Regions from separate parts of the Streptomyces sp. WAC07094 genome, predicted to be linked through region 2. Evidence: riboswitches for the same ligand, from Rfam matches in the RefSeq annotation. Region 2 holds a riboswitch; each other region holds the start of a gene.

Region 1 (9,573 bases), 3.1 Mb from region 2:
GACCCGGTGCACCCGGAGCCAGTCGGCCAGTCCCTCGACGCCGCCGAAACCCCCGACGCGAACCTCCCCTTCGAGCGCACCGGGCCGGGACACCCGCCCTGCCAGGGAGGTGGTCACCCGCACCCCGTGCCGGGAGACGAGCGACGCGGCGAGTTCACGTGCCTCTGCGGTGCCGCCGAGGACCAGGACGTGCGGGGACATGCTGCCGAGGGTACGGGCAGGCCACCCTCCGGTCTCCCCTCGGTACCCGCGGCCGGAGGGCGCGGCGGTCGCATCGTGTCCCGCACGGCGCAGGGCGGGTGGCCGCCGGCCTCGTTAGGGTCCTGCCATGGATTCAGTGCGTGCCGTCCTCATCGACATCGACGGGGTCCTCACCGTCTCCTGGCAGCCCCTGCCCGGCACGGTCGACGCCCTGCACGAGATCCGTGACTCCGGTCTCGCCGTCGCCCTGCTCACCAACACGACCTCCCGCACCCGCGCATCGATCGCCGGGACCCTCTCCGCGGCAGGCTTTCCCGTGGCGGCCGAGGACATCCTGACCGCGCCCGCCGTCACGGCCGCGTATCTCGCGGACCGTCTGCCGGGCGCACGGTGCTCGCTGCTCAACAGCGGCGACATCCGCGAGGATCTCACCGGCGTCCGCTTCGTCGACGACGCGGACGCGGTCCCGGACGCCGTGATTCTCGGAGGTGCCGGCCCGGAGTTCGACTACCCGGCGCTCAACCGCGCCTTCGGCCACCTGCAAAGAGGCGCGCGGCTGGTCGCCATGCACCGCAACCTGTACTGGCGCACCGACCAGGGTCTGCAACTCGACTCGGGGGCGTTCCTGCTGGGGCTGGAGAAGGCCGCACACACCGAGGCCGTCGTCACCGGCAAGCCGTCGCCCGCGTTCTTCGAGGCGGCTCTCGCCCATCTCGGGGTCGGCGCGGATCAGGCGCTCATGATCGGCGACGACATCGAGTCCGACGTGCTCGCGGCCCAGCGAGCCGGGATCACCGGGGCCCTGGTCAGGACCGGCAAGTATCTGCCCGAGACGCACCGGGCGGCGAGCGGTGCGCCCGACCACGTCCTCGACTCCTTCGCCGACCTGCCCGCCCTGCTCCGGTAGTCGGGCGGACACCGGTGTGACGCGAGCTCAGCGCAGCAGCAACTGGAGGCCGCCCACGACCGTCGCCGCGATCACCAGCTGTTCGAACAGCCGCTGATTGATCCGGTTGACCGCCCATTTCCCGAGGAACGCCCCCGGCACCACGAACAGCGCGAGCGCCGCGTCCAGCAGCAGTGAGCGGCCGTCGATCAGCCCGAGACCCGCGCTGAAGGGCACCTTGGAGACGTTGACGATCAGGAAGAAGAAGGCCGAGGTGCCGAGGAAGCCGAGCTTGCGGAATCCGGCGGAAAGGAGATACATCGACATCACCGGGCCGCCCGCGTTCGCCACCATCGTGGTGAAGCCCCCGAGGACGCCGTAGGAACGTGCCTTGGCACGGCCGGCCCGTGTGGTCACCGAGTCCGGTTCCACGTCCTGGTCGGCGCGGCGGCGCCGCCACACGGTCACCGCCGCCATCAGCAGCAGGATCGCACCGATCGACGTCCGTACGACCGCGTCGTCGGCCCACACCAGGAACAGCGTGCCGAGCACGACGCCCGCGGCGACCGCAGGGAACAGCCGCCACAGGGTGGGCCAGTGGGCGTGCCGACGATAGGTCAGGACGGCGAGGACGTCGCCGACGATCAGGACCGGCAGCAGCACGCCGGTGGAGGCGCGGGCGGGCAGGACGGCGGCGAAGACGGCCAGGCTGACGGTGTTGGCGCCGCTCACGGCGGTCTTGGAGAAGCCGACGAGCAGCGTGGCGAAGGCCAGCGCGGCGAACCCCCACGGGGATATGTCCCAGAGCGTCATCGTGTTCATGCGGTGACCGATGCTATGCCCATGCATCTCGCCGCGTCAGGGGTGTCTCGCCTGGTGATCCGCGCCTCGATGATCCGGGCCCTGCGTTCCCGCATGCCCGGGGTCCGTTGGCGCCTCGCGAGGGTCTGCCGTCCACCGGGGCGGATCGGTGCGGATATGGGCACGCACCCCTCGCCACTCTCAACGTATAGCGCACCGGGGGGCTTGCGGCAAGGCCCGGTCCGTGCCGCACAATCGCACACCGACGCCGGAACTTGCGGAAATGGGAGATTCACGAAGTGCATTTGCTTTTGTCGGATCATGGGGCGTGCCGTGACGTTGTGCCGGTGGGATGCCGCGTACTGCCGTCGCGGGCGCTCGACGCGGGGCCGCACGTGTGTGCGGCGCCGGACTCGGCGGACGCGAACCCGGATCGGAGCTGCTGACATGAACTTCCTGACCACCAGCGCGTTCGACCTGCCCGACAACCTCTCCGCCAAGGCCGACCCGTTGCTGATCGCCGATGACGAGCGGCACTTCGCGGCGATCGCCGACACTCTGGAGCAGACGATCGCCGAACTGTCCGACCGCCTCGACGCCGCACTCAAGTCGCCCGGTGGCATCGGGCGGCAGGCGATGGACCGGGACGCGGAGGTCCACCGGCTGACCGCCCGTCTGCGCGCCCTGCGCCGCTTCGGCCTGGATCTGTGCCTCGGCCACATGGTGGACGCGGACAGTCCCGAGCCCCTGTACATCGGGCGAATGGGCCTGACGGACAGCACGGGGCGCCGCCTGCTGATCGACTGGCGCTCGCCTGCGGCCGAGCCGTTCTTCGCGGCGACCCACGCCCATCCGATGGGTCTGTTGAGCCGCCGCAGATATCGCTGGACCCGCGGACGGATCAGCGACTACTGGGACGAGGTGTTCACCGCCGACGGACTGGAGCGGCGCGCCGCTCTGGACGACCAGTCCGCGTTCATCGCCGAGCTGGGCGGCAGCCGCTCGGACCGGATGCGGGACGTGCTCGCCACCATCCAGGCCGACCAGGACGCCGTCATCCGGGCGGCCTCCCCCGGCGCCCTCGTCGTCGACGGCGGTCCCGGCACGGGAAAGACCGTGGTCGCACTGCACCGCTCCGCCTACCTCCTCTACTCCGACCCCCGCATCGACCACCGTCGGGGCGGCGTGCTGTTCGTCGGCCCGCACCAGCCGTACCTGGCCTACGTCTCCGACGTCCTGCCGAGCCTCGGAGAGGACGGGGTGCGGACCTGCACCCTGCGGGACCTGGTCGCGGAGGGTGCCGGAGCGGCGTTCGAGACCGACCCGGCCGTCGCCCGGCTGAAGTCGTCCGCGAGCATGGTGAAGGCCGTCGGGACGGCCGTGCGGTTCTACGAGTCGCCGCCCACCGCCGCGATGACGGTGACCACTCCCTGGGCCGACGTCCGGCTCAGTGCGGACGACTGGGCCGAGGCGTTCGAGGCACCCGACCCCGGTACCCCGCACAACGAGGCGCGCGACCAGATCTGGGAGGCCCTGCTCACGACACTCAGGGACAAGCACGACGACGACATCTCGCCCGATCTGTTCCGAAGGGCGCTGCAACGTGACGAGGAGCTGGTCGGGACACTCAACCGCGCCTGGCCGCTGCTCGAAGCCGCCGACCTCGTGGGGGACCTGTGGTCGGTACCCGCCTATCTGCGGTTGTGCGCTCCCTGGCTGAACCCCGACGACGTCCGCAGGCTGCAGCGCACGGACCCCCAGGCCTGGACGGTGTCGGACCTGCCGCTTCTGGACGCCGCCCGGCAGCGCCTCGGCGACCCGGAGTCGTCGAGACGCAGGCGCCGGCACAGGGCGTCCGTCGCCGCCGAACGCGAGCGCATGGCCGCGGTCATCGACAACGTGCTCGCGGCCGACGAGGACGGCGAGGGAGCGGTGACGATGCTGCGCGGACGGGATCTGCAGGGCAGTCTGATCGACGAGGCCGCACTGCCCGGCACCGCGCAGGAACCGCTGGCCGGCCCGTTCGCGCACATCGTCGTGGACGAGGCCCAGGAACTGACCGACGCGGAGTGGCAGATGCTGCTGCTGCGCTGCCCTTCCCGGAGCTTCACCATCGTCGGGGACCGAGCCCAGGCACGGCACGGGTTCACCGAGTCCTGGCGTGAGCGGCTCGAGCGGATCGGGCTCGGCCGGATCGATGTGGCGTCCCTGACCATCAACTACCGTACGCCGAAGGAGGTCATGGCGGAGGCCGAGCCGGCCGTACGGGCCGTGCTCCCGGACGCCAATGTGCCGACGTCCGTCCGCAGCACCGGAGTTCCCGTCGTCCACGGCCGCGTCGCGGACCGGGACTCGATCCTCGCCGGCTGGCTCGACGGGCATGCCGACGGGGTCGCCTGTGTCATCGGCGATCCCACGTTCCGGGCGACACCCCGCGTGCGGTCGCTGACCCCGGAGTTGTCGAAGGGGCTCGAGTTCGACCTGGTCGTCCTCGTCGACCCGGAGGCCTTCGGGACGGGTGTCGAGGGGGCGGTCGACCGCTATGTCGCGATGACCCGGGCGACCCAGCAGCTCGTCGTTCTCACGAGCTCCTGACGCCGGCCGGGCGGTTTCGGCGACCGCCCTCCTCCTCGGCTGCTCGGGGCCCGTCGTCCGGATGCCGGCATGATCCGGACGACAGGTCCTAAGCGCGCTCGACGAGCACCGTGCTGCCCTGGCCGACGCCCACGCACATGGTGGCGAGGCCGCGGCCGGCACCGGTGCGCCGCATGCGGTGCAGCAGGGTGGTCAGGATGCGGGCGCCCGAGCAGCCGAGCGGGTGGCCGAGGGCGATGGCGCCGCCGGTGGGGTTGACCAGGTCCGGATCGATCCCGAGGCGGTCCACGCACGCGAGGGCCTGGGCGGCGAACGCCTCGTTGAACTCGGCCTCCTGGATGTCGCCGATCGTCCAGCCGACGCGTGCGAGCGCCTTCTCGGTCGCCGGGACGGGGCCGATGCCCATGACGTCCGGGTGGACACCCGCCGAGGCCCCCGCGACATAGCGTCCGAGGGACTGCAGGCCGAGCTCGTTCAAAGCCTCCTCGCTGACCAGGAGGAGCGCGGCCGCACCGTCGTTCATGGGCGAGGCGTTGCCCGCCGTGACGGTGCCGCCCTCGCGGAACACCGGCTTGAGACGGGCGAGTTTCTCGTATGACGTGTCCTCGCGCACACCTTCGTCGGCCGTGACGGTGACACCGTCCGCCCTGGTGACGGGATGCAGCTCGGCGTCGAAGTATCCGTTCTTGCGGGCGTCGGCGGCCCGCCGGTGGCTGCGCAGGGCGAAGTCGTCCTGGCGCTCGCGGGTGATGCCGTACCGCTCGGCGACCTCTTCGGCGGTCTCGCCCATGGACAGCAGACCGTGGAGGTCCTTCATCGCCGGGTTGACCAGCCGCCAGCCGAGGCGGGTGTCCACGGTCTCCATGCGGTGGGGCAGGGCCTCGTCGGGGCGGGGCAGCACGAACGGGGCGCGGCTCATGGACTCCGAGCCGCCCGCGAGCACGATGTCGGCCTCACCGGCGGCGACGGTGCGGGCGGCCGTGGTGACCGCCTCCAGGCCGGAGGCGCACAGCCGGTTGACCGTCGCGCCCGGCACGGACTCGGGCAGTCCGGCGAGGAGGGCGGCCATGCGGGCCACGTTGCGGTTGTCCTCGCCCGCCTGGTTGGCGGCGCCCCAGTAGACGTCGTCGATGCGCGCCGGGTCCAGGGCGGGCACGTCGGCCATCAGACCGCGGATCACGGTCGCCGCGAGGTCGTCGGGCCGCACGGACGACAGAGCGCCACGCAGTCTGCCGATGGGAGTGCGGCGGGCTGCCGCGAAGTGGACGGTACGCACGACGGAACTCCTGAGCACCCTCGACGAGTAATTAGCACTGCTAGTTTTTGACTATAGAACGCCGGGCCGCCACTGGGAAGAACCACCTCCTCGGTATCCCCGGATCGCCCGCCGCCCACCGGGTTTCACCCCCTGCCTCTCGGGCACCCGGGCGCCCATGGAGTGGTTGCGACACGCGGCATGTGTGGAGGAGGACCCCGATTTGTTCTTCCCGGTCGGCACGACGGGACCGGCTCTGGTGGAGGCCGCCGCCGCGAAGCGTGTGTGCCGACGCTGTCCGGTCGCCGCCGACTGCCTCGAGTGGGCACTGGACACCGGGCAGACGGCGGGCGTCTGGGGAGGCACCGACGAGCGGGAACGCGCCGCACTGCTCCGGTCCAGAAAGCGACGCATGACAAGGAGAAGCGCACGATGACCGTGGTGCACAGCGCCCTTCCCGAGTCCGCACGTGCCATCACCGGGGAAGCCCTGCAGGAAACCCTGGTCGACCTGGTCGGGCTCTCCCTCATGGCGAAGCAGGCCCACTGGAACATCGTCGGACCGAGGTTCCGATCGATCCACCTCCAACTCGACGAGGTGGTGGCCACGGCACGCTCCTACTCGGACACCGTGGCCGAACGCGCGGCCGCGCTCGGCGTCCCCCCGGACGGCAGGCCGGAGACCATCGGCTCCGCCTACGGCCTCCCGGGCGCGAAGGAGGGTTGGCTGCGCGACACCGACGTCGTCCGGTTGATGGTCGAGTCGCTCGGGACGGCGATCGGGCGTCTGCGCAACCGGATCGACGCGACCGCGGAACCGGACCCCGTCACCCAGGACCTGCTGATCGGGCTCACCGCAGAACTGGAGAAGCAGCGCTGGATGTTCGAGGCGGAGAACTGGCCGCGGGAGGACTGAGCGGACGGGCGCACGTACGGACACGAGCACGTACGGAGCGGAGGGTGGCCCGCGAGGGCGAGAGGGGAGTTCACGATGGCCGACGCCCTGGAGACGGACGCGCTGTGGGACGAGTTCCAGGAGGTGGTGAACATGACGTCCCAGGAACTCGCGGCCTGGCTGCGGGTCCAGGACGCCGACGAGGACACGGGATCCCCCGGCAGAGCGGACGGCCCCAGCGGCCCCCGCGTCGTCGCCATCCTGCAGAAGCGGCGCATGGACCTCACCGACGACGACATCCGGGTCATGCGCGAGGTGGTGGAGAAGGTGACGCTCGCGCAGGACCGCCGGAGGGGTCGGCGATCGTCGCGGTGAAGGCGGCCGTGCCCACGGGACAGCGGTCCGGGAACGCCGGTGCAGCCCGTCGCGGACACCGAATCCGGCACCGCGGGCCGGGCGTTGACGGGTGCCGCGCTCGCCAGGAAGGCGGCCCGGTCCGTCCCGGGCACGCCGCACGAGCCACTCGGGCCGGAGGGACCGGCCCGCACGGGCGGCGCTACGCCGCAAGGCTCCGACAGGCCGCCACCGCATCCGGTGGCGGCCCTTGTGTATGGCACATCCGGCGGCTCGGGTTAGTCTTGCCGCCGTACCGGACACGGGGTGCCCCATTCGCGGGCTGAGATCACACCCGTTGAACCTGAACCAGTTCGTACTGGCGGAGGGATGTCTTTCATGCCATTGGCGCATGTCTCCGGCGGGCTGCCCGCCGACGGCCGACGGACCGTCTTCGACGGACGGATGCCCACCGCTCCCGGGGATCTCAGGGTCGAGGGACACGGCATCGAACCGGTCCCCGAGAGCAATCGCTACGGCGGCGCGGGCCGGCTGTTCACGGTGTGGTTCGCCCCCAATCTGACCATGACCGGTGTCTTCACGGGCACCATCGGCATCACGCTCGGCCTCGACTTCGGCACGGCGCTCGTCGCCGTGGTGCTGGGCACGGTGCTGGGTGCCGTCCCCACGGCCTACCTCGGCACCTGGGGAAGCCGCACCGGCGCGGGCCAGCTCCCGCTCGCCCGGCTCGCGTTCGGACGCGCGGTGGTGCTGCCCGGAGCCCTGCAATGGCTGTCCTCGGTCGCCTGGGACGCACTGATCGGCCTGTTCGGCGGGGACGCGCTCGCACGCCTGTGCGGCTGGCCGTTCTGGCTGGGAGTGCTGGTCATGATGCTGGGGCAGGGCGCGCTCGGGGTGCTCGGTTACGAGGCGATCCATCGTCTCCAGATCGTCATGACCTTCGTCCTCGCGGCCGCCTTCGCGCTGATCGCCGTACGGATGCCGGCCGACGTCCACCCCGCTCTGACGGGCAGTGCACACGGCGCGGACCGGGCGGGCGCGTTCGTACTGACCAGCACGATCGCCTTGAGCCTGACCTTGTCCTGGGCCCCGTACGCCAGCGACTTCAGCCGCTATCTGCCGAGCACCACGTCCCGGACCAGGATGTTCTGGCACACACTGCTCGGTCTGGTGGTGTCCTTCCTGGCCGTGCAGCTCCTCGGCCTGTGGGGCGCCTCGGCGCTCACCGACCAGACGGCCGCCGGGGTGGACCGGCTGCTCGGCGGAGGCGCGCCGGGCGCGTTCGGGCTGCTGGCGGTGGCGCTGGCGGCCCTGTGCAGCAACGCCATGAACGACTACAGCGGCTCACTGGCGCTGCAGACCATCGGACTGCGCATACCGCGCCCGGTGGCGGCCGCCCTCGCCGCCGCTCTCGGATTCCCGCTGGTGCTGTGGATGCACGCGGCCGACACCACCGCCCGCTTCCAGAACGTGCTGCTGTTCGTCGGCTACTGGATCCCCGGGTTCGTGGCGATCGTGGTCGTCGACTGGCTCGTACGGCGCGGCACGGTGGCCGATCTCGCCGCCGAGACGGCCCGGCCGCGGTCGGTGTGGCCGCCGCTGCTCGCCTTCGCCGGCGCCTTCGCCGCAGCGGTGCCCTTCATGGACACGGGCCTGTACGTGGGTCCGGTGGCCCGTGCGCTGCACGGCGCCGACGTCTCGTACTACGTGGCGTTCCTGGTGGCCCTCGCGGTGTACGCCCCGCTGCGCGTCCGACAGGAGGGCCGCGCATGACCGCGCCGCCGCGCGTCCTGACCATCGCCGGCTCCGACTCCGGGGGCGGCGCCGGGATCCAGGCCGATCTCAAGACCATGCTGGCCCTGGGCGCCCACGGCATGAGCGTGGTCACCGCGGTCACCGCGCAGAACTCCGTCGGGGTGCAGGGCGCCTGGGAATTGCCGGTGGCGGCGGTGCGCGCCCAGTACCGCAGCGTGGTCGACGACATCGGCGTCCAGGCGGTGAAGACCGGGATGCTCGCCTCGCCCCGCCTGGTCACCGTGGTGGCCGAACTGCTCGCGGACGTGGGGGTCCCGGTCGTGGTGGACCCGGTGAGCGTCTCCAAGCACGGGGACCGGCTGCTCGCCGACGACGCGCTGGACGCGGTGCGCACCAGGCTGCTGCCGCGCGCGACGGTGACCACGCCGAACCTGGACGAGGTCGCGGAGCTGACCGGCATCGCGGTGACCGACGAGGAGGGCATGCGCCGCGCGTCCGCGGAGCTGCTCTCGTACGGGCCCCGATGGGTGCTGGTGAAGGGCGGGCATCTGCCCGGTGCTGCCGTCGACCTGCTGACCGACGGCCGCGAGGAGCACTGGCTGCGGGCCCCCCGCCACGACAACCGGCACACCCACGGCACGGGCTGCACCCTCGCCTCGGCGGTCGCGGTGGGGCTCGCACAGGGTCTGACGGTGCCGCAGGCCGTTCGGCAGGCCAAGGAGTACGTCACCGAGGCCATCGCGGCGGGCTTCGCCCTGGGGGCCGGCATCGGTCCGGTGGACCACGGATGGCGACTGCGGGCGGGTGGGTGACGGCGACACCGCACCGTCAT
Region 2 (9,573 bases):
AGCAGAAACGTCGCAGCGTCATGGACGACGCACTCGCACAATGGCGTGATTCGATCGGTGCCCCTGTTTACTACGCGGTCTATCGCGAGGGCGAGATCCAGGTCCTCAGCGTGGCCGACAGCCCGGGCACTCCGGCGGTCGCGGAATGGGCCGACTTCCGGGAGACCGGGCACGCACACGCGATCGGTCAATGCCTCCTGTCGCAGCTCGACGAGGAGGCCCGGCGGGACCACATCGATCGCTATCCTGTGCGATCGATCACCCCCTACACGGTGCGCGACGAGCACATTCTTCTGCGGCGGCTCGACCGCATCGGACGGATGGAACCCGTCCTCGAGCGTCAGGAGTACGCACTGGGTACCGTCTGTGCCGCGGTGCCCATCACCGCTGGTGCGACGGCTGCGACGGTGGCCATCTCACTGCCCGCCCACCAGGCCGACCGGCTGCTGTCCGCGGCATATCGGTTGCAGGCGGAGGTCGGAAGGCTAGTAGGGACACTCGCCGTCTCTATCAACATCTGAAAACTCACTCCTTGTGATCTGCCATCTACGTTCAGCAAACTTCTGAACGTGTCAGGGGGATCATTCCTGGCCAGTCGACGGCTACTGACGGGGTAGGCGATGCGCGAGTCGGTACAGGCAGAGGTCATGATGAGTTTTCTCGTCTCGGAGGAGCTCTCGTTCCGCATTCCGGTGGAGCTGTGTTACGAGACCTGCGATCCCTATGCCGTACGGCTGACCTTCCACTTGCCCGGTGATGCGCCCGTGACCTGGGCCTTCGGACGCGAGCTGCTGGTCGACGGGGTAGGGCGGCCGTGTGGTGACGGCGACGTGCACATCGCGCCGGCCGAGCCGGACACCTTCGGCGATGTGCTGATCCGGCTCCAGGTGGGCGCCGATCGGGCACTGTTCCGATCGGGTGCGGTGCCGCTCGTGGCGTTTCTCGACCGCACGGACAAGCTGGTGCCGCTCGGGCAGGAGGGCTCGCTCGCCGACTTCGACGCGCATCTGGACGAGGCGCTGGACCGGATCCTGGCGGAGGAGCAGAGCGCCGGCTGAGGCTCTCTACGGCGCTGTAACGGCTCCTCGCGGGTGCTGTGCGTACCTGGAGGCGCCGCGGCGTTTGAGGGCGCTGTAACGGTTCCTCAGGCGTGACAGGGCCATGAGTGGGCGCGTCGACCGGACAGTGAAGTCGGCGGCGGCAGACGGACTTGGCGCGTCTGTGCAGCTGCCTCCACGGTTCGGGGCGGATCACCGTTGTGGCGGACCGCCGTTCCAGGCCGACCGCGGTTCCAGGCGGATGACCGCTCCAGTGGATCACCGCCTCCTGCGGCGTCCCCGTCCCCCGCGTGCCGGGGCCACGTCCGCGGCCATTGCCGTCTGCGGACGGTCGGCCGAGACCATGAGGGCGGCCAGGGCCGTGGTGACCGGCACCGAGGCCACCAGCCCGATCGATCCCACGAGCGTCCGCACGATCTCCTCGGCGACCAACTCGCTGTTGGCGACCGTCACCACACCGCTCTGCGCGATCGAGAAGAGCAGCAGCAGGGGCAACGCGGCACCCGCGTAAGCCAGAACGAGGGTGTTCACGACCGATGCGATGTGGTCGCGTCCGATGCGAATGCCCGCGCGGTAGAGGCCGCGCCACCCCACTGAGGGGTTCGCCTCGTGGAGCTCCCAGACCGCCGACGTCTGGGTCACCGTCACATCGTCGAGAACGCCCAGCGAACCGATGATGACGCCGGCGAGCAGCAGACCGCTCATGTCGATGTGCGGGTACAGGCCATGGATCAGACCGGTGTTGTCGTCCGTGTTCCCGGTCAGCGCGGCCCAGTCGATGAACTCCGAGCCCAGCAGACCGATCAGCGACAGCGAGATGAGGGTGCCGAGCACCGCCACCGAGGTGCGGGCCGAAAGACCGTGGCACATGTAGAGGGCGATCAGCATGATGGCGCTCGATCCGACCACCGCCACGAGCAGCGGATTCGAGCCTTGCAGAATCGCCGGCAGGATGAAGAGACTCAGCACCAGGAAACTCACGGCCAGCGCGACGAGCGCCATGACGCCGCGCAACCGTCCCACGACCACCACGGCGACCGCGAAGATGCCGGCGAGCAGGGCCATGGGGAACTTGCGGTTCACATCGGTGACCGAGTACTGCAGGTCCTTGGGCGCGGAGGGCTCATAGGCGACCACGACCTTCTCGCCCTGGTGCAACTGCCGGGACTGGTCGGGCTGGACGATCTCCGTGAACGTACGGCCCTTGTCGTTGCCGGTGTCGACCCGGATCGTCGCCTTCTTGCAGGTACCTCCCGCCTCTTGCTGTGCCGAGGAACCCTCGGCGGTGGAGGTGTCGCCGGTCGGGGTCTCGCCCGAGGCGTTCACGGACTTGCAGTCCACCGCTACGACCGTGGTGACCGTGGCCTGCTGGGTCTGCCGGTCGAAGCCGACACCGGTCCGCTTGTGGTCCGGAACGCCGCCGGGCCACAGCACCACGAGACCGACCACGACCGCCGCGGTGAAGGGAATGAGGATCGCCGCGATGACTCTGCGCAGATGACGTGAGACGGGGGCGGCCGGCCCATGGCTGTGGGAGTGGCCGTGCCCGCCGCCGGACCCGTTGCCGTCCCCAGGCCCGCCTCCATGGCCGCCTCCGTGACCGTCCCCGGGCCCATGACCGCCTCCATGGCCATGGTCGTGCCGGTCGCCCGGACCGCGACCGCGAGGCGGCTCGGAGGGCGGATAGGGGGGCGGGTGCTGCATCGAGGTCACCGACCGATCATTGCAAGATGGCGCGAGGCCTACTGTGCAGGCCGCGGAATTAGACGCTAGCGTGAGAGGACCTTTGCACACGCGGGAGCTCGGAGCACCGGGCTGAGAGGGCGCTGACCTCCGTGGACGCGATGTTTCACGTGGAACATCGTCGAGCGGAAACCGCTGCGTCGACCGCTGAACCTGTTACCGGGTAATGCCGGCGTAGGGAGTAGGTCTCATGACCAACAAGGATGCGCACACGCCTGCCTCCGATCAGCAGCACATGTCCTCGGAGGCCGGAACGTCCATCGGATGGCACAAGGCGTTCGTCGAGGGTTCGCGCCCCGATCTGCGGGTGCCGGTCCGTCAGGTGCATCTCACCAACGGGCAGTCGGTCACGCTGTACGACACCTCCGGCCCGTACACCGATCCGCTTGTGGAGACGGACGTCCGCAGGGGTCTGACGCCGCTGCGAGAGAACTGGATCGTCGCTCGCGGGGACACGGAGGAGTACGCGGGGCGGCCCGTCCGTCCCGAGGACGACGGAATCAAGCACACATCGCCGCGTGGGGGCCTGCGCAACCTCGACGCGGTCTTCCCGGGCCGGCCGCGCCAACCGCGCCGGGGTCGTACCGGCCAGGCGGTCACACAGCTCGCCTATGCGCAGCGGGGCGAGATCACCCCCGAGATGGAGTTCGTGGCGATCCGGGAGAACATGGCGCCCGAGGTCGTACGGGAGGAGATCGCGGCGGGTCGCGCGGTTCTCCCCGCCAACGTCAATCACCCGGAGACCGAGCCGATGATCATCGGCAAGCGGTTCCTGGTGAAGGTGAACGCCAACATCGGCAACTCGGCGGTGACGTCCTCCATCGAGGAGGAGGTCGAGAAGATGACCTGGGCGACCCGTTGGGGCGCCGACACGGTCATGGATCTGTCCACCGGCCGCAACATCCACACCACACGCGAGTGGGTGCTGCGCAACTCCCCCGTGCCGATCGGCACGGTGCCGCTGTACCAGGCCCTTGAGAAGGTCGACGGGAAGGCCGAGGAGCTGACCTGGGAGATCTACAAGGACACGGTCATCGAGCAGGCCGAACAAGGCGTGGACTACATGACGGTACACGCGGGGGTGCGACTGCCGTATGTGCCGCTGACCGCGAACCGGAAGACCGGAATCGTCTCCCGAGGCGGTTCGATCATGGCGGCATGGTGCCTCGCGCACCACAAGGAGTCGTTTCTCTACGAGAACTTCGAGGAACTCTGCGAGATCCTCGCGGCGCACGACGTCACCTACTCGTTGGGCGACGGACTGCGACCGGGTTCGATCGCCGACGCCAACGACGAGGCGCAGTTCGCGGAGTTGCGCACCCTCGGGGAACTCAACCGGATCGCCCGGCGCTTCCATGTGCAGACCATGATCGAGGGCCCGGGACATGTCCCGATGCACAAGATCAAGGAGAACATCGATCTGCAGCAGGAGGTCTGCGACGAGGCCCCGTTCTACACGCTGGGGCCCCTGACGACGGACATCGCGCCCGCGTACGACCACATCACCTCCGGCATCGGTGCGGCGATGATCGCCTGGTGGGGCACGGCCATGCTCTGCTACGTCACGCCCAAGGAGCATCTGGGTCTGCCCAACCGTGACGACGTCAAGACCGGTGTCATCACCTACAAGATCGCCGCTCATGCGGCCGATCTCGCCAAGGGACATCCGGGCGCCCGGACATGGGACGACGCGCTGTCCGACGCGCGCTTCGAGTTCCGCTGGGAGGACCAGTTCAATCTGGCCCTCGATCCGGACACGGCCCGCGCCTTCCACGACGAGACCCTCCCGGCGGAACCGGCCAAGACCGCCCACTTCTGCTCGATGTGCGGACCGAAGTTCTGCTCGATGAAGATCAGCCAGAGCATCACGGAGCGGTTCGGCGGCGCCGCGTCCGAGGGGGCCTCCGCCGAGGAGATCGCCGAGGGGATGCTCCAGAAGTCGAAGGAGTTCGCGGAGAGCGGGAACCGGGTGTATCTGCCGATCGCGGACTGATGTTCCCGGCCGGTGCTCGTGGTCGTCGGTTGATCACGGGCACCGCCCGTCGCGCCCGCTGCTCCCGATTCCCCTACGACCCGGGCGTCTCGCACCTCGCGACGCCTCGGGGAGGATTCCGCAGAAGTCCGAGGAGTTCGGGGTGAGCGGGAACTGCCCGTTCGAGGCGAACTCCTCTACTCTCTGCCACGCGATCACGTGCCGGACGGAGGGGGTGGGTCGTGGTCTCCAAGGATCTCGTCGAGGTGACGTCGCTCGAGCAGTTGGGCGCGCTGCTCGGAGAACCGACGCCGGCGGCGGCGGACAAGGTGCGGAGCAGTCTGCACGAGCTCGACAAGCAGTGGTTGGCGGCGTCGCCGTTCTGCCTGGTGTCGACCTCCGCCGCCGACGGCAGTTGCGACACGTCGCCGAAGGGCGATCCCGCCGGTTTCACCCTGGTTGTCGACGACACGACGATCGCCATACCCGACAGGCCCGGCAACCGGCGCGGCGACGGGTTCCGCAACATACTGACCAATCCGCAGGTCGGGTTGCTGTACCTGGTCCCCGGCCGCAGTGACACCCTGCGCATCAACGGACGGGCGCGCATCCTCCAGGACGCCCCGTTCTTCGAGCAGATGGTCGTGAAGGGGAATCGCCCGAAGCTGGCCCTGCTGATCGAGGTCGACGAGGTCTTCTACCACTGCCCGAAGGCCGTGTTGCGGGCCGGGCTCTGGAAGGCGGACAGCTGGAACCCGGACGCGGCCCCGCCGCGCTCTCTGATCGCCAAGACCCTGGAGCGCCGTCCGGAGAGCCTGGAGGAACTCGAACGGCACTACGGCCCGCAGTACGGCCAGCGCCTGTACGGCTGATCTCCGTCACCGGTTCGGTGACACGGCCGCCGGAACCCGGTGAGCGCCGTCCGAAGCAGATTCCCGGCGGCGCTCGTCGGCAGCGGACTCTCCGGTGCTCTGCGCGGTCTCCAAAGGTTTCCACGGGTCTCGGCGAGACGATGGCTCCTCCCCGGCCGTCGAAGCGGCGTGAGCCCGTGGACGTCGTGCCGGGGTCCTCGACCCGGGACACCGGCACCCGGCGGCACCCTCGGTGCCGTCGGCGCCGGTGGCACCGGCACGGTCGGCCGGCACCGCCTCACTCCGGTCGGTGGTCCGGCCCGCCGAAGTCCGGACTGGTGAAGTCCGGGCTGGTGAAGCTGGGCCGCGATCCCGCGGAGGCGCCGCTGTCGGGGCTGCTGAACCCCGGCCGGTCGTACCCGAGGTGCGGGATGCGGCTGGGGGTCGTTTCCGGAGTCTTCCGGCTCATCGCGGCCGTACCCGGGTCGGCGAGCGCCTCGCGGAGGAACGGCAGGATTCCGCGCTCCAGCAGGGCCTCTCGCCAGGATTCCCTGGCCCGGGTCACCTCCAGGGCCAACTCGCCCTGGGGGCCTGGTTCGTCCTCGGCGGAGCTGTTGCGCAGGGCGGTGATCAGCAGCCCTATCGCGGCGATCAGGATCGTCGCCGCCGTCATCGCGCCGAAGACCCACCCGGTGGTCAGGAGGGTACGGGCGAAGGCCTGGTCGGGATCGACCATCTTGAGGATGTAGCCGACGAGCAGGAAGATCACCGCGGCGGCACCGGCGAGGAAGGGAGCGAGCACCGCGACGACGGCACCTGCTCCGGCACTCGCGGCGGCCTCTCCCATGGTGGCGGCGAGCCCCAGGCCGTCCATCTCCTGTTCCAGGGAGCGGGAGGTGCTGTCGTGGACGGGCGGGGTGGACTGCGTCGGCCGGCGCAGTTCCTCGCGGACCTTCACGTAGTGGTGGTACTCGGCCGCTGCCGCCGCCGTGATGAGAGCGGTGGCGTTCAGCGCCATGGTGCGCAGTTGTTCGGGGTTGAGCCGCTGTCCCACAGCGGCCAGTTCCGGGCGGTGTGGTGCGGAGCGCAGCGCCTCATCGAGGATCCGCTCGTAATCCTGGCGGTCCTCGCTCAGCAGGTGCTGCGGAACGCTGTTCATGTGCATCCCCCGATGCTCCGTAGGGCTTGTGGCTCGGCATGCTGACGAGCCGTCGGGCAGAAACGGAGGGGAGCCTGCTACGGATAAGCCGATGGTAGAGCGGCGACGGCACCCGGTGACAGGGGGTTTCAGGAAATTGCACGCCCGACCGCCGGGTCAGCGGCGGTACTGTGCCGGGGTCACGTGCCTCGTGAACTTCTAGCGCTCCAAGGGGAGTTGCTGGACGAGCAGCTTCCCGGCCATGGTCACACCGCCGTCCATCGCGATCGCCAGCCCGTCCGCGTACACGTGCGGACCCTCGACCACCGGTCCGGTGCTGTCCTCGCCCTCCTCCGAGCCGACCTGGCCCAGCAGGTAGGGAATGGGGCTGTGGCCATGGACGACGCGCCTGCCGCCGTACATCTCCAGCAGGGACCGCGCGGCGTCGGCACCGCCCTCGTCGCGGAAGGAGAAGCGCTTGGTGAACTTCCGGAACAGGTCCCACACCTCGTCCGCGTCGTTGCGGGTGAGCGTTTCGCGGATGGTGTCGTTGACCGCTTCGATCGAGTCGCCGTAGTCGAGGTACGCGGTCGTGTCCGAGTGGACCAGAAGATGTCCGTCGACCTCCTCCACCGCGTCCAGACGGGCCATCCACTGGAGGTGATGATCCTGCAGGCGGTCCATGTCCGTCTTCTGGCCGCCGTTGAGCAGCCAGGCCGCCTGGAAGGTGGCCGTTCCCGCGCCGGAGCTGACGGGGGTGTCGCCGAACCGCTTGGCGCCGAGGAGGAGCAGCTCGTGGTTGCCCATGAGCGCCTTGCAGTAGCCACCTGACGCGGCGGCCTCGGCCGACAGCCGCATCACGAGATCGATGACACCGATGCCGTCGGGACCGCGGTCGGTGAAGTCCCCCAGGAACCACAGCCGCGCCGTGCCGGCGGACCAGTTGCCTGCGGCGTCGATGAGGCCCTTGTCCTGGAGGGCCGCCACGAGCTGGTCGAGGAAGCCGTGGACGTCCCCGACCACGAACAGCGGCCCCGGTCCCTCGCCGGGCTGCTGGGCCGGGACGGACGCGGGGTCGACGGTGGTCTGGAGGGTGTCGCCGCGGTTGACGACGGGGAGGTCACGCTCGGTGGGCGTGTAGTCGGCGGAGTACCCGTCGGGGTAGGCCGCCGGCGGTGCGGCGGTCGGGGCGACCTCGCCGGGGGGCATGTTCTGGGCGTACGGACCGGTCTCGTGGACGTATCCGGGCACCCTGAAGTCACGCACCGGCCCCGTCTGTTCCGCCTCGGGTCCCTGACCGGCCCCCTGAGTCATCGACCCCTCCACCATTGCGCCGCATCTGCACCGCTTCGGACTGCCTGGTCGCAGCGGCCCGCGGTGTCGTGGGCCCATCATAGGAATGCGGATCGCGCCATGTGATGACCCAGGGGTGGTGAATCGGGGAAGGGCCCCGGATCCCCGAGGCTTTCGCCCTAAATGGGCGGGGCTTTCCCCTGTCGACGGCCGGCCCTTCGGCCGCCCGCGGGCCATCCGTGCGTCGCCCGCGGGTCACCGGCGGCTACCCCTGCTCGGGGGACCGGGGCGGACTGACGGTCGTACGCGGCGGGCGTCGCTCGGACGACGTACGGACGATCAGTTCCGTCGGTATCACCTGCTCGACGGGCCGCTCCGACTGCACCCCCTCGATGGCGTCGATGAGGAGCTGGACCACCGCCGTGCCGATCCGGCGGGGCTTCAGCGAGAGCGTCGTGACCGGAGGCTCGGTGTTGGCGTACACGGCGGACTCGCTGCAGCACACGAGCAGCAGATCGTCGGGTACGCGCAGTCCGTACCGGCGGGCGGCCGCCAGCAGGTCGGTGCCGTTCGGGTCGAAGAGCCCGTAGACCGCGTCGGGACGGTCGGGACGGGCCAGCAGACGGTCGGCGGCGACGGCGCCCGCGCACGGGTCGTGGGCCGGATAGGCCTCGTAGACGGGGTCCTGCCCGACGCGCTCGCACCAGTTCAGGTACGCGGTCGTGGACAGGTGGGTGTAGGTGTCCGTGGTGGTGCCGGTCAGCAGTCCGATCCGGCGGGCACCCGCCTCCGCCAGGTGGTCGAGGATGCCCAGGACCGCCGCCTCGTGGTCGTTGTCGACCCAGGCGGTGACCGGGAGCGAACCGGCCGGGCGGCCGTCGGAGACGACCGGTAAGCCCTGCCGGACCAGCTCGCTGACCACCGGGTCCTGGTCCGACGGGTCGATGACGACCGTGCCGTCCAGGGCGACGTTCGACCACACGTCGTGGCGCGAGGTCGCCGGCAGGATCACCAGTGCGTAGCCCCGGGCGAGCGCGGCCGAGGTGGCGGCTCTGGCCATCTCCGCGAAGTACGCGAATTCGGTGAAGGTGAAAGGTTCATCCCCGTACGTCGTCACGGTCAGGCCGATGAGGCCCGACTTGCCGGTACGGAGGGTGCGGGCCGCGGCCGAGGGGCGATACCCCAGCCGTTCGGCGACCTCGCGAACGTGGCGTCGGGTGGCGTCCGGCAGCCGGCCCTTGCCGTTGAGGGCGTCGGAGACGGTCGTGATGGAGACCCCGGCGGCGGCGGCCACGTCTCTGATGCCCGCCCGTCCCTGTCGGCTTCCTCGGCGGGAGGTCTCCGCCCGGCCCACCTGGTGCTTCCCTGCTGCTGTCATGGCGAGCCGATAGTAGGGCTCATGCGGTGGGGTAGTGCGGACGCATATGCACCCGTTGACAGGCACGTTTCTGCATGGTCAATTTCCGTCAAATGCCTTGGAACCCAAGAGACTTGAACGATCCAGCATCAGTACATGAC
Region 3 (9,573 bases), 1.9 Mb from region 2:
CGCCTGAGCGAAGTGCCGACGGGGGATGCGGCCCGCCCTGAGCGCGAGCCGCCCCGCGTCCACCGCGTGCCGCATCGCTTCCGCCATCAGCACCGGTTCCTGGGCCCGGGTGACCGCCGTGGCGAGCATCACACCCGCGCACCCCAGCTCCATCGCGAACGCCACGTCCGACGCCGTACCCGCTCCCGCGTCCAGGACGACCGGCACACGCGCCTGCTCCACGATCAGCTGGAAGTTGTGCGGGTTGCGGATGCCGAGCCCGGAGCCGATCGGCGAGCCCAGCGGCATGATCGCCGCGCAGCCGACGTCCTCCAGCTTCCGGGCGAGGACGGGGTCGTCGTTCGTGTACGGCAGCACCGTGAAACCGTCGTCGACCAGTGTCTCCGCCGCGTCCAGCAGCTCGATGGGGTCGGGCAGCAGGGTCCGCTCGTCGGCGATGACCTCCAGCTTGACGAGGTCCGTGCCGAGCGCCTCACGGGCGAGACGGGCGGTGAGCACGGCCTCGCCCGCGGTGAAGCACCCCGCGGTGTTGGGCAGCACCCGGATGTCCAGCTTCTCGAGCACGGAGAGGACCGATCCGTGCACCGAGGCGTCGACGCGCCGCATGGCGACCGTCGTCAGCTCCGTGCCGGACGCCACCAGTGCCCGTTCGAGCACATCCAGGCTCGGCGCACCGCCGGTGCCCATGATCAGCCGGGACGAGTAGGTCGTACCACCGAGGACGAAGGGGTCGTCGGCCATGGTCAGCCTCCTTGGACGGCGGTGAGGATCTCGACACGGTCCCCCTCGCAGAGGTGCGTCGAGGGCCACTGCGTGCGCGGGACGACGGTTTCGTTGAGGGCGGCGGCCACGCCCGAGGGGGCCGTGGTCAGGATCCGGACCACGGCGTCGAGCGCGGTGTCGGGGGCGATGCGGTGGGGCTCGCCGTTGACCGAGATGTTCATGCGGGCTGCTCCGTGAGTGCCGCGGCGAACCGCGTGGGGGTGAAGGGGCGGGCTTCGTCGGGAAGCTCGCCCGTGGTCAGGACGTGGGCCATGACGTCGCCGGTGACGGGGGTGAGCAGGACGCCGTTGCGGTAGTGCCCGGTGGCCAGCAGCAGGCCGTCCAGCTTCGTGGGCCCGAGCAGCGGCGCGTTGTCCGGGGAGCCCGGGCGCAGACCGGCACGGGTCTCGGTGAGCGGCAGTTCGGTGATGCCGGGGACCAGCTCGTGCGCGTCCCGCAGCAACTCGTAGACACCGCCCGCGGTGACCGCCGTGTTCCAGCCGAGCTCCTCGCTGGTGGCGCCGACGACCAGCTCCCCGTTCTCGCGCGGGACCAGGTAGACATGGCTGCCGCGGACGACGGCACGCACGGTACGGCTCAGGAACGGCGCGTACCGCTCGGGCACGGTCAGCCGCAGCACCTGGCCCTTCACCGGCCGCACGGGAGGCAGGACCTCGTCCGGGACGCCCGCGAGCCGTCCGCTCAGGCTGCCGGCGGCCAGGACCACCTGCCCGGCGGCGAGGTCGTCGCCGTCGGCGGTCCGGACGCCTGCGGCACGGTCGCGCGCCACCGTCAGCCGTTCGGCCCACGTCCGGTGGAAGACGACCCCGGCCCGCTCGCAGGCGAGGACCAGGGCCGCGGCCAGCCGGCGCGGGTCGATCTGGTGGTCTCCGTCGACCCTCAGACCGCCGCGCACACCGGGCGCGAGCATCGGCTCCAGGCGACGGCACTCGCGTCCGTTCAGCCACTCCGCCGCGAGGCCGGACCGCTGCTGAAGCGCGTGCAGTTCCCGCAGGTGGGCACGGTCGTCGGCGTCCAGCGCCACCGCCAGCGTGCCGCACCGGCGGTAGCCGAGGTCCCGGCCGGACGCCTCGGCGAGCTCGTCGGCGAAGTCGGGGTAGCGACGGGCGGACTCGAGGTTCAGGCCGAGCAGCGTCTGCTCCCCGTAGTGCAGTTCGGTGACGGCCGCGAGCATCCCGGCGGCCACCTGGGCGGCACCACCGCCCGGCTCGGGATCCACCACGGCGGTGGAGAGCCCGTGCAGGGCCGCCCGCCAGGCGGTCACCAGCCCGATGATTCCGCCCCCGACCACGAGGACGTCGGATGTGGGTGTAGGAGACATGGGCGTCGAGCCCCCTCCCTTCGCCGGCATGACCCGGATCAGGTTCGTACGGTCGGAGGCCGCCAGCCTCCCTCTCAGCCCGGTGCGTCCGGGCTCCCGCGAGTGCTTTACCTTGGCCACCCTATCCGGTGCCGTTTGCCTCAGTAAGGGAGCCTCCGTACATGGTCCCATCGCTCGAAGGACTGACCTTCGCCCCTGTGGCGGACCAGGCACCCGGACAGGTCGGGACCGGCACCCGGTTCACCTACCACGAGCAGGACGGCGGGATCTGGGCCGAATACGCGGGTGGCGACGTCGTACGCGGCCGTTTGGTGGGTACACGAAGCGGTGACCGCCTCGACTTCCGGTACGTCCAGCTCACGCACGACGGGATCACGTCGTCCGGGCACTGCGAGTCCCGGATCGTGGAGCTTCCCGACGGGCGGTTGAGGCTGGAGGAGTCGTGGCAATGGGAGTCGCGAACGGGCGACGGGACGAGCATTGTGGAAGAGGTCACCCGGCACGCACGCTGACTGACGGTTTGTCAGTTGTCTATGGTGATCAGGTGAGCGAGCAGACGCAGGCGCGGAGCGATTCGGCACGGCGGGTCGTCGTCGTGGGCGCGGGCATGGCCGGGGTGCAGACCGCGGTCGCCCTGCGGGAACAGGGCTTCGGGGGCCGGGTGACGCTGATCGGCGCGGAACCCCACCCGCCGTACGACAGACCGCCGTTGTCCAAGGCCGTGCTGCTCGGAAAGGCCGACGGCTCCGCCTTCGACGTCGACTTCGAGGCCCTGGACATCGGGTTGCGGCTGGGCTGCGAAGTGCTCGGCGTGCGCCCCGACGACCACGAGCTGGACACCACCGAGGGTCCCGTGCCGTACGACGTCCTGGTCCTCGCGACCGGAGCGGAGCCGATCCGGCTGCCCGGCACCGAGGGTGTGCCCGGCGTGCATCTGCTGCGCACGCTGGACGACGCCGAGCGGCTGCGGCCGGTCCTCGCCGAGCAGCACGACGTCGTGGTCGTGGGTGCCGGCTGGATCGGCGCGGAGTTCGCCACCGCCGCGCGCGAGGCGGGCTGCGCGGTCACCGTGGTGGAGGCCGCCGACCGGCCGCTCGCCGGGGCGCTGCCCGAGGACGTGGCCGCGCCGATGACGGCCTGGTACGCGGACAGCGGCGCCGATCTTCGCATCCACGCGCGCGTGGAGCGCATCGAGCCCGGGGCCGTGGTGCTCGACGACGGTTCGCGGGTGCCCGCGGGTGCGGTGGTCGTGGGCATCGGGGCCCGTCCGGCGACGCGATGGCTCGCCGAGTCGGGCATCGCCCTCGGGGTACACGGCGAGGTGCTGGCCGACGACCATCTGCGCACCTCGCTGCCCGACGTGTACGCGGTCGGCGACTGCGCCTCCTTCCCGTCGGGCCGCTACGAGGAGCGTCTGCTGGTCCATCACTGGGACAACGCCCTCCAGGGCCCGCGCACGGTGGCCGCGAACATCATCGGTGAGACGCCGATGGCGTACGACCCGGTGCCGTACTTCTGGTCCGAGCAGTTCGGTCGTTTCGTCCAGTATGTGGGTCACCACGCGGCCGCCGACACCACGGTGTGGCGCGGCGACCCCGAGGGCGCGGCCTGGGCCGTCTGCTGGCTGCGCGGGGGGCGCCTGGTCGGTCTTCTGGCCGTGGGCCGCCCCCGTGACCTGGCCCAGGGACGCCGTCTGATCGAGGCGGGCACCCCGATGGATCCCGAACTCCTGTCCGACCCGTCGCGCCCGCTGAAGGAGGCCACAGCGTGACCGTGTCCGGCGGTCCGTGCGAAGCCCCAGGTGAGAGGGCTTCCGTATCCACCGCAGGGGGCAATCGCGCCCCCGGTGGAGGCGCCCCGCTTTCCGACTGTCGGTCCGGGATGGCACGCTTGATCCCGTGACCGAGATTGACGCAAAGATCGATGCTCTCGTCCCTGCCTGGCTCACCCTCCCCGACATCGCCGAATCACTCGGCGTCGAGGTGACCCGGGTACGGCAGCTGGTCAAGGAGGGCCAGCTCATCGCCGTACGCCGTGGTGAGAACCGTGCACTGCACGTCCCCGCCGCCTTCATCGACGGGGACAAGGTCGTCAAGGGCCTGTTTGGCACCTTGACGCTGCTGCGGGACGACGGCTTCACGGTCGAAGAGATGATCGAGTGGCTCTTCACCCCGGACCCGACCCTGCCCGGCACCCCTGCGCAGGCTCTGAGCGAGAATCGCGGCACGGAGGTGAAGCGCCGCGCGCAGGCGCTCGCCGTCTGACCCGATCCGAGAACAACCGTCCGGCGTACGGGCCGCGGTCCCCGGGCCACGGCCCCTGGGCGAGCGTGCCCACCGCGGCCCGTACGCCACCGACCACGGGGGGACCCACCGTGCCCGACACAGGCCGCACCGCCCGGCTCGCCGACGCCCGCGTCTACCTGTGCACGGACGCCCGCAAGCGGCAGGGCGACCTCGTCGAGTTTCTCGACGCGGTCCTCTCCGGCGGCGTCGACATCGTGCAGCTGCGCGACAAGGGCATGGAGGCCGCGGAGGAGCTGGAGCACCTCCAGGTCTTCGCCGACGCCTGCTCCCGCCACGGCAAACTGCTCGCGGTGAACGACCGCGCCGACGTCGCGCACGCCGCCGCGTCCGACGTCCTGCACCTCGGTCAGGGCGACCTCCCCGTACCCGCGGCCCGCGCCCTCCTCGGCGACGACGTCCTCCTGGGCCGCTCCACGCACAGCGAGGCGGAGGCCGAGGCCGCCGCGGTCCAGGACGGTGTGGACTACTTCTGCACCGGACCCTGCTGGCCGACCCCCACCAAGCCCGGCCGTCCCGCCCCCGGACTCGGCCTGGTCCGGCACACGGCCGCCCTCGGCACCGAGCGGCCCTGGTTCGCCATCGGCGGTATCGACCTGGACAACCTGGACGAGGTCCTGGACGCGGGTGCCCGCCGGGTGGTCGTGGTGCGCGCCATCACGGATGCGGACGACCCGGGCGCGGCGGCGTCGCAGTTCGCGAAGCGGCTGCGTACCGTCTGACTCGGCCGGTCTGTCCGAGGGATGGACAACAAGTCGACAATTCGGGCAAATTTCCAGCATTCCGTTGGGGGACCGCCGCTCCCTGGCTAACCTGCGACTATGGCCCTTGGAACCCCGTCCACGAGGACTGATCGCGCGCGGACGGTGCGCGAGATCCTCGCCACCGGCAAGACGACGTGCTCCTTCGAGTTCTCGGCGCCGAAGACCCCCAAGGGCGAACGGAACCTGTGGAGCGCGCTGCGAAGGGTCGAGGCGGTCGCCCCGGACTTCGTCTCCGTCACGTACGGTGCCGGCGGTTCCACGCGTGCGGGCACCGTCAAGGAGACCCAGCAGATCGTCGCCGACACGACGCTCACCCCGGTCGCCCACCTCACCGCGGTCAACCACTCCGTCGCGGAACTGCGCAACATCATCGGCCAGTACGCGGACGCCGGGATCCGCAACATGCTCGCCGTCCGCGGCGACCCGCCCGGCGACCCGATGGGCGACTGGGTGGCGCACCCGAGCGGTCTGACCTACGCGGCCGAACTCGTCCACCTCATCAAGGAGTCGGGCGACTTCTGCGTCGGCGTCGCGGCGTTCCCCGAGATGCACCCACGCTCGCTGGACTGGGACACGGACGTCGCCCACTTCGTCGCCAAGTGCCGGGCCGGCGCCGACTACGCGATCACACAGATGTTCTTCGAGCCGGAGTCGTACCTGCGCCTGCGCGACCGGGTCGCGCAGGCGGGCTGTGCGACCCCGGTCATTCCCGAGGTCATGCCCGTCACCAGTGTGCGGATGCTGGAGCGGCTGCCGCAGTTGAGCAACGCCGCCATCCCCGCGGGGCTGAAAGAGCGGATCCTCACAGCGAAGGACGATCCCGCGGCTGTACGCTCGATCGGCATCGAGGTCGCCACGGGGTTCTGCGCGAGGCTGCTGGCCGAGGGAGTCCCCGGACTGCACTTCATTACACTCAACAACTCCACGGCGACGCTGGAAATCTACGAAAATCTGGGTCTGCACCATCCGCAGCAGACCTAGACCCGTCGCACCGGCATACGACACACTGCGTAGCGGCCACTGGGAGAGGGGCGTACATGGGCTGGACGGTCCTCTACATCGCGTTCGGCATCGTCGCGTTGTGGCTGCTGGGTGAGGTGCTGCTGCAGTACAAGGCGCGGCTGCGCTGGCGTCTGCTCGCCTTCGTGGGCTTCCTCGGTGTCGTCTTCGGCGTGCTGATCCCCTCCGTGGTCGTCATCGGTCTCGGCGCGGCCGCGTTCGCGGTCGGGCAGACCTATGTCACGCTCTCCTTCCGCCGCGGCTTCGCGGCCGGCTGGGCGGTCGGCAACCGCCCGCGCGAGGGCGCCGAGGGCGGCAGCAAGCGCCGCCGGGGCGAACCACCGGTCCACGAGGAGCAGGTGGCGGCGGAGGAGTCCGAAGTCGAGTCGACCGCCGGCGGAACCTACCGTCAGGACGACGGGTACGACGAGGCCCACGACAACGTCTTCGCCCAGCAGCAGCCCGCGGAGACCCCGGCCCAGGGGACCGCGGTGTACGAGCCGCAGCCGCTGCCCGAGGACACCGGTTCCTACGGCGTCTACAACCACGAGGCGTACGCCGCCGCGGGCGATCCGTCCTATGCCGGTGCCGGTGCCGGTGCCGGACAGGCCCAGGACCAGCAGGCCTATGCGTACGACGGCTACGCCGGGTACGGCCAGCAGCAGTACGGATACGACAACGGCCAGCAGCAGTACGCCGGCTACTCCGACCCGTACCAGGGCACGCAGACCTACGACGGCTCGTACGATCCGTCCTACGGCGGCCAGGAGCAGTACGGCCAGCAGGCGTACGGCCAGGACCAGTACGCCACGGGCACCTACGGCGAGACCCCGCCCGGCGGCGTCTGGGTCCCCCAGCAGCGCACCACTGAGGACGCCTACGGCGGCGAGCTTCCGCCGGAGCAGCAGTACCCGTACCAGCAGCAGGGCAACGGCACCACGCAGCCGCACGGCTACGACGAGCAGTACCGCTTCTGAGCGGTCGCGCCCGCCGGCGTCCTCACTGCGAACCCCGGAAGCCGGGTCCCTCCACGATCAGTCCGGCGACCAGCGCGCCCGACATGCCGGCATGAGGCAGGCCGCCGCCCGGGTGGGACCAGCCGCCGACCGTGAGAAGGCCCGGCACACGAGTGGTGTTGGACGGCTGCAGCAGCCGACCGCCGGCCGCGGCCAGGGCCGGTGCCGGGACCGCCCCGCCGGGCACACCGGTGTCCTCGGCGATGTCGGCGGCGGTGCGCACCTCGCGCCACAGGAGCCGGTCTCGAAGATCCGGCAGCGCGCGCCCGGCGGCTTCGAGGATCCGGTCCACATCGGGCTGGGACACGGCCGGGCCGGAGGGCACCGTCACCGTCAGCGTGACGGCCTCGTGCCCGTGGGGCGCCGACGCGGGGTCGTCCGGGCGCAGCATCGTCACCGTGGGGGTCGCGGCAGGCCCCACGGGGTCGCCGAAGATCCGGTCCAGCTCGCCCTCGCGGTCGTGGGTGTGGACCACCGTCCGGTGGGCGGCCTCCTCGGGACGGCCGCCGCGCAGTGCCAGCAGTACCGTCAGCCGGCTGGGCATCCCCCGCTGCGGTGCGACCTCGTCCGCTCCCCGCACCGCCGTCGTGCCGGGCAGGAGCCGGTCGAGGACCGCGGGCGCCACTCCGGCCACCACATGGTCCGACTCCACCACGGAACCCTCGGCCAGCTCGAGCCCGGCCGCCCGGCCGTCCTTCTCGACGATCCCGGTGACCTCGGCACCGAAGACGAACTCCACCTTCCGGGCCAGGCAGCGCTCGTACACCGCGCGTGCCAGCTCCCGTATGCCTCCGCGGACATACCAGGTGCCGAATGCGTGCTCCATGTACGGCAGCACGGCCGCGCTCGCCGGAGCGGTCCGGGGATCCAGACCGTGGGCGAGGGCATGGCTGTCCAGCAGGGCCGCCAGCCGTGCGTCGCGCAGCTCCCAGGCGCCGATCTCCGCGAGCGTGCCGGCCCGGCGGGTGCGCAGCAGCTTCTTGTGCGGCACCGCCGGATAGGGCTCACGCTCGGCGAGCGCCGTCCAGTCGGGCCACAGCGGCTCCTCCAGGAGCGGCCGGCGGGTGCGGTCCCATGCCTCGCGGGCCCGCACCAGGAAGTCGCCCCAGCGGCCGCCCGCACCCGCGCCGAGCGCCGCGTCCAGCGCCGACACGACTCCCGCGCGCGACGCGTTCGGCAGCGAGACCTCCGTGCCGTCCGCGAAGAGGTGCCGGGAGGCGGGATCCACCTGGACCAGCTCGACGCAGTCCTCGAGCGGCTCCCGGCCGGTCTTGACGAACAGATCACGGTAGACCGCGGGCAGCGGCAGCAGGCCCGGGCCGGTGTCGAAGGAGAAACCGTCACGCGAGAGACGGCGCACCGCGCCGCCGTACGTCTGCGTGCGCTCGTACACCACCACCCGGTGGCCCGCGACGGCCAGCCGGGCAGCGGCCGCCATCGCGCCCGTGCCGGCGCCGATCACCGCAATCCGTGCCATGTCGGTGACTTTATCGGCCGCCGCCGACAGCCCGGCCACAGGCCTGTGACCAGCGCGTTCCCCGGGCCGTCGAGCGGCTTCGCCCAGGCGCGGGGAGCAGTGGCGCGGAGCCGGCCGGCACCAGCGGGGGCCGCGGCCACCTGGGGGTGAGTGCCCAGGGCTGAGTATCCGTACCTAGCCGATGAGTTGAGTACCCGCGCGGATGGGACCCGACCTGCGCGAACGAGACAGTGGAGGCACGGAGAGGGACGCGGCTTCGGCACCGCCGACACGGGGCGGCGGAACGGAGCCCGCCCTTGCCGCTCCTTCCGCCGACCCGGTTCGGCGGAAGCGAGACACGGGGGACCCGGGGACTGAGCGAACGAGGGTCCGACGGGGGAGTACGACGGAGCACCGGTTCGTGGCGGCAGGCGGGGGGCGCGGCCGCCCGGACCGGTGCTTCGGTATGCCGGATGTGCTAGCGGCTGCCGCTCACCCGTCCCTGGAGCAGCCGCGAGAGCGCCGCGTGGACGTCGTCCAGGGAACGCTCCGGCTGGAACGACTGCCAGTCCAGGGCGGCCACCAGGACCATGCCGACCAGCGCGGCCGCCGTCAGCGGGATGTCGATCTCCTCGCTGAACTCGCCGTTCGCCACACCCGCGCGCAGCACGTCCTCGATGACCGCGACCACCTGCTGCCGCACCACCATGAGCGTGGACTGCCAGGCGCGGTTGGTGCGCCACAACTCGGCCACGTACAGCTGTGTGAAGGCCGGGTAGCGGGCGATGAAGCCGAGCCCCGCGCGGATCATCGCGTCCAGGGCGTCCACCTTGGTGCCGCCTGCCAGGTCCGTCTGCTCGGCCGCATCGCGCAGGGACTCGGTGAGCAGTCCCACGCCGTGCCGCAACAGCTCCTCGAAGAGGACGGACTT

Evidence for each region. Region 2 has a riboswitch for thiamine pyrophosphate ahead of thiC (phosphomethylpyrimidine synthase ThiC). Riboswitches for the same ligand answer to the same signal wherever they lie in the genome.
Region 1: another riboswitch for thiamine pyrophosphate. It lies ahead of RCR19_RS05150 (cytosine permease); the one in region 2 lies ahead of thiC (phosphomethylpyrimidine synthase ThiC).
Region 3: another riboswitch for thiamine pyrophosphate. It lies ahead of thiO (glycine oxidase ThiO); the one in region 2 lies ahead of thiC (phosphomethylpyrimidine synthase ThiC).

What each region holds. Positions count from the first base shown of each region.
Region 1 is NZ_JAVMJZ010000001.1:1,141,492-1,151,064, forward strand. Features, by position in the region: gene RCR19_RS05110 (cobalt-precorrin-6A reductase) at 1-201, opposite strand, end outside; gene RCR19_RS05115 (HAD-IIA family hydrolase) at 329-1,108, shown strand; gene RCR19_RS05120 (sulfite exporter TauE/SafE family protein) at 1,136-1,909, opposite strand; gene helR (RNA polymerase recycling motor ATPase HelR) at 2,336-4,483, shown strand; gene RCR19_RS05130 (thiolase family protein) at 4,572-5,759, opposite strand; gene RCR19_RS05135 (WhiB family transcriptional regulator) at 5,917-6,174, shown strand; gene RCR19_RS05140 (DNA starvation/stationary phase protection protein) at 6,171-6,653, shown strand; gene RCR19_RS05145 (DUF3140 domain-containing protein) at 6,729-7,007, shown strand; TPP riboswitch at 7,279-7,373, shown strand; gene RCR19_RS05150 (cytosine permease) at 7,365-8,759, shown strand; gene thiD (bifunctional hydroxymethylpyrimidine kinase/phosphomethylpyrimidine kinase) at 8,756-9,553, shown strand.
Region 2 is NZ_JAVMJZ010000001.1:4,234,396-4,243,968, forward strand. Features, by position in the region: gene RCR19_RS18660 (IclR family transcriptional regulator C-terminal domain-containing protein) at 1-521, shown strand, start outside; gene RCR19_RS18665 (SsgA family sporulation/cell division regulator) at 621-1,058, shown strand; gene RCR19_RS18670 (YibE/F family protein) at 1,317-2,771, opposite strand; TPP riboswitch at 2,843-2,999, shown strand; gene thiC (phosphomethylpyrimidine synthase ThiC) at 2,992-4,794, shown strand; gene RCR19_RS18680 (pyridoxamine 5'-phosphate oxidase family protein) at 5,016-5,645, shown strand; gene RCR19_RS18685 (hypothetical protein) at 5,923-6,789, opposite strand; gene RCR19_RS18690 (metallophosphoesterase) at 6,982-8,076, opposite strand; gene RCR19_RS18695 (LacI family DNA-binding transcriptional regulator) at 8,321-9,433, opposite strand.
Region 3 is NZ_JAVMJZ010000001.1:6,120,460-6,130,032, forward strand. Features, by position in the region: gene RCR19_RS27070 (thiazole synthase) at 1-741, opposite strand, end outside; gene thiS (sulfur carrier protein ThiS) at 744-944, opposite strand; gene thiO (glycine oxidase ThiO) at 941-2,104, opposite strand; TPP riboswitch at 2,103-2,214, opposite strand; gene RCR19_RS27085 (hypothetical protein) at 2,266-2,616, shown strand; gene RCR19_RS27090 (FAD-dependent oxidoreductase) at 2,649-3,875, shown strand; gene RCR19_RS27095 (Rv2175c family DNA-binding protein) at 4,003-4,368, shown strand; gene thiE (thiamine phosphate synthase) at 4,479-5,129, shown strand; gene metF (methylenetetrahydrofolate reductase [NAD(P)H]) at 5,229-6,152, shown strand; gene RCR19_RS27110 (hypothetical protein) at 6,209-7,147, shown strand; gene RCR19_RS27115 (NAD(P)/FAD-dependent oxidoreductase) at 7,170-8,663, opposite strand; gene RCR19_RS27120 (TetR/AcrR family transcriptional regulator) at 9,121-9,573, opposite strand, start outside.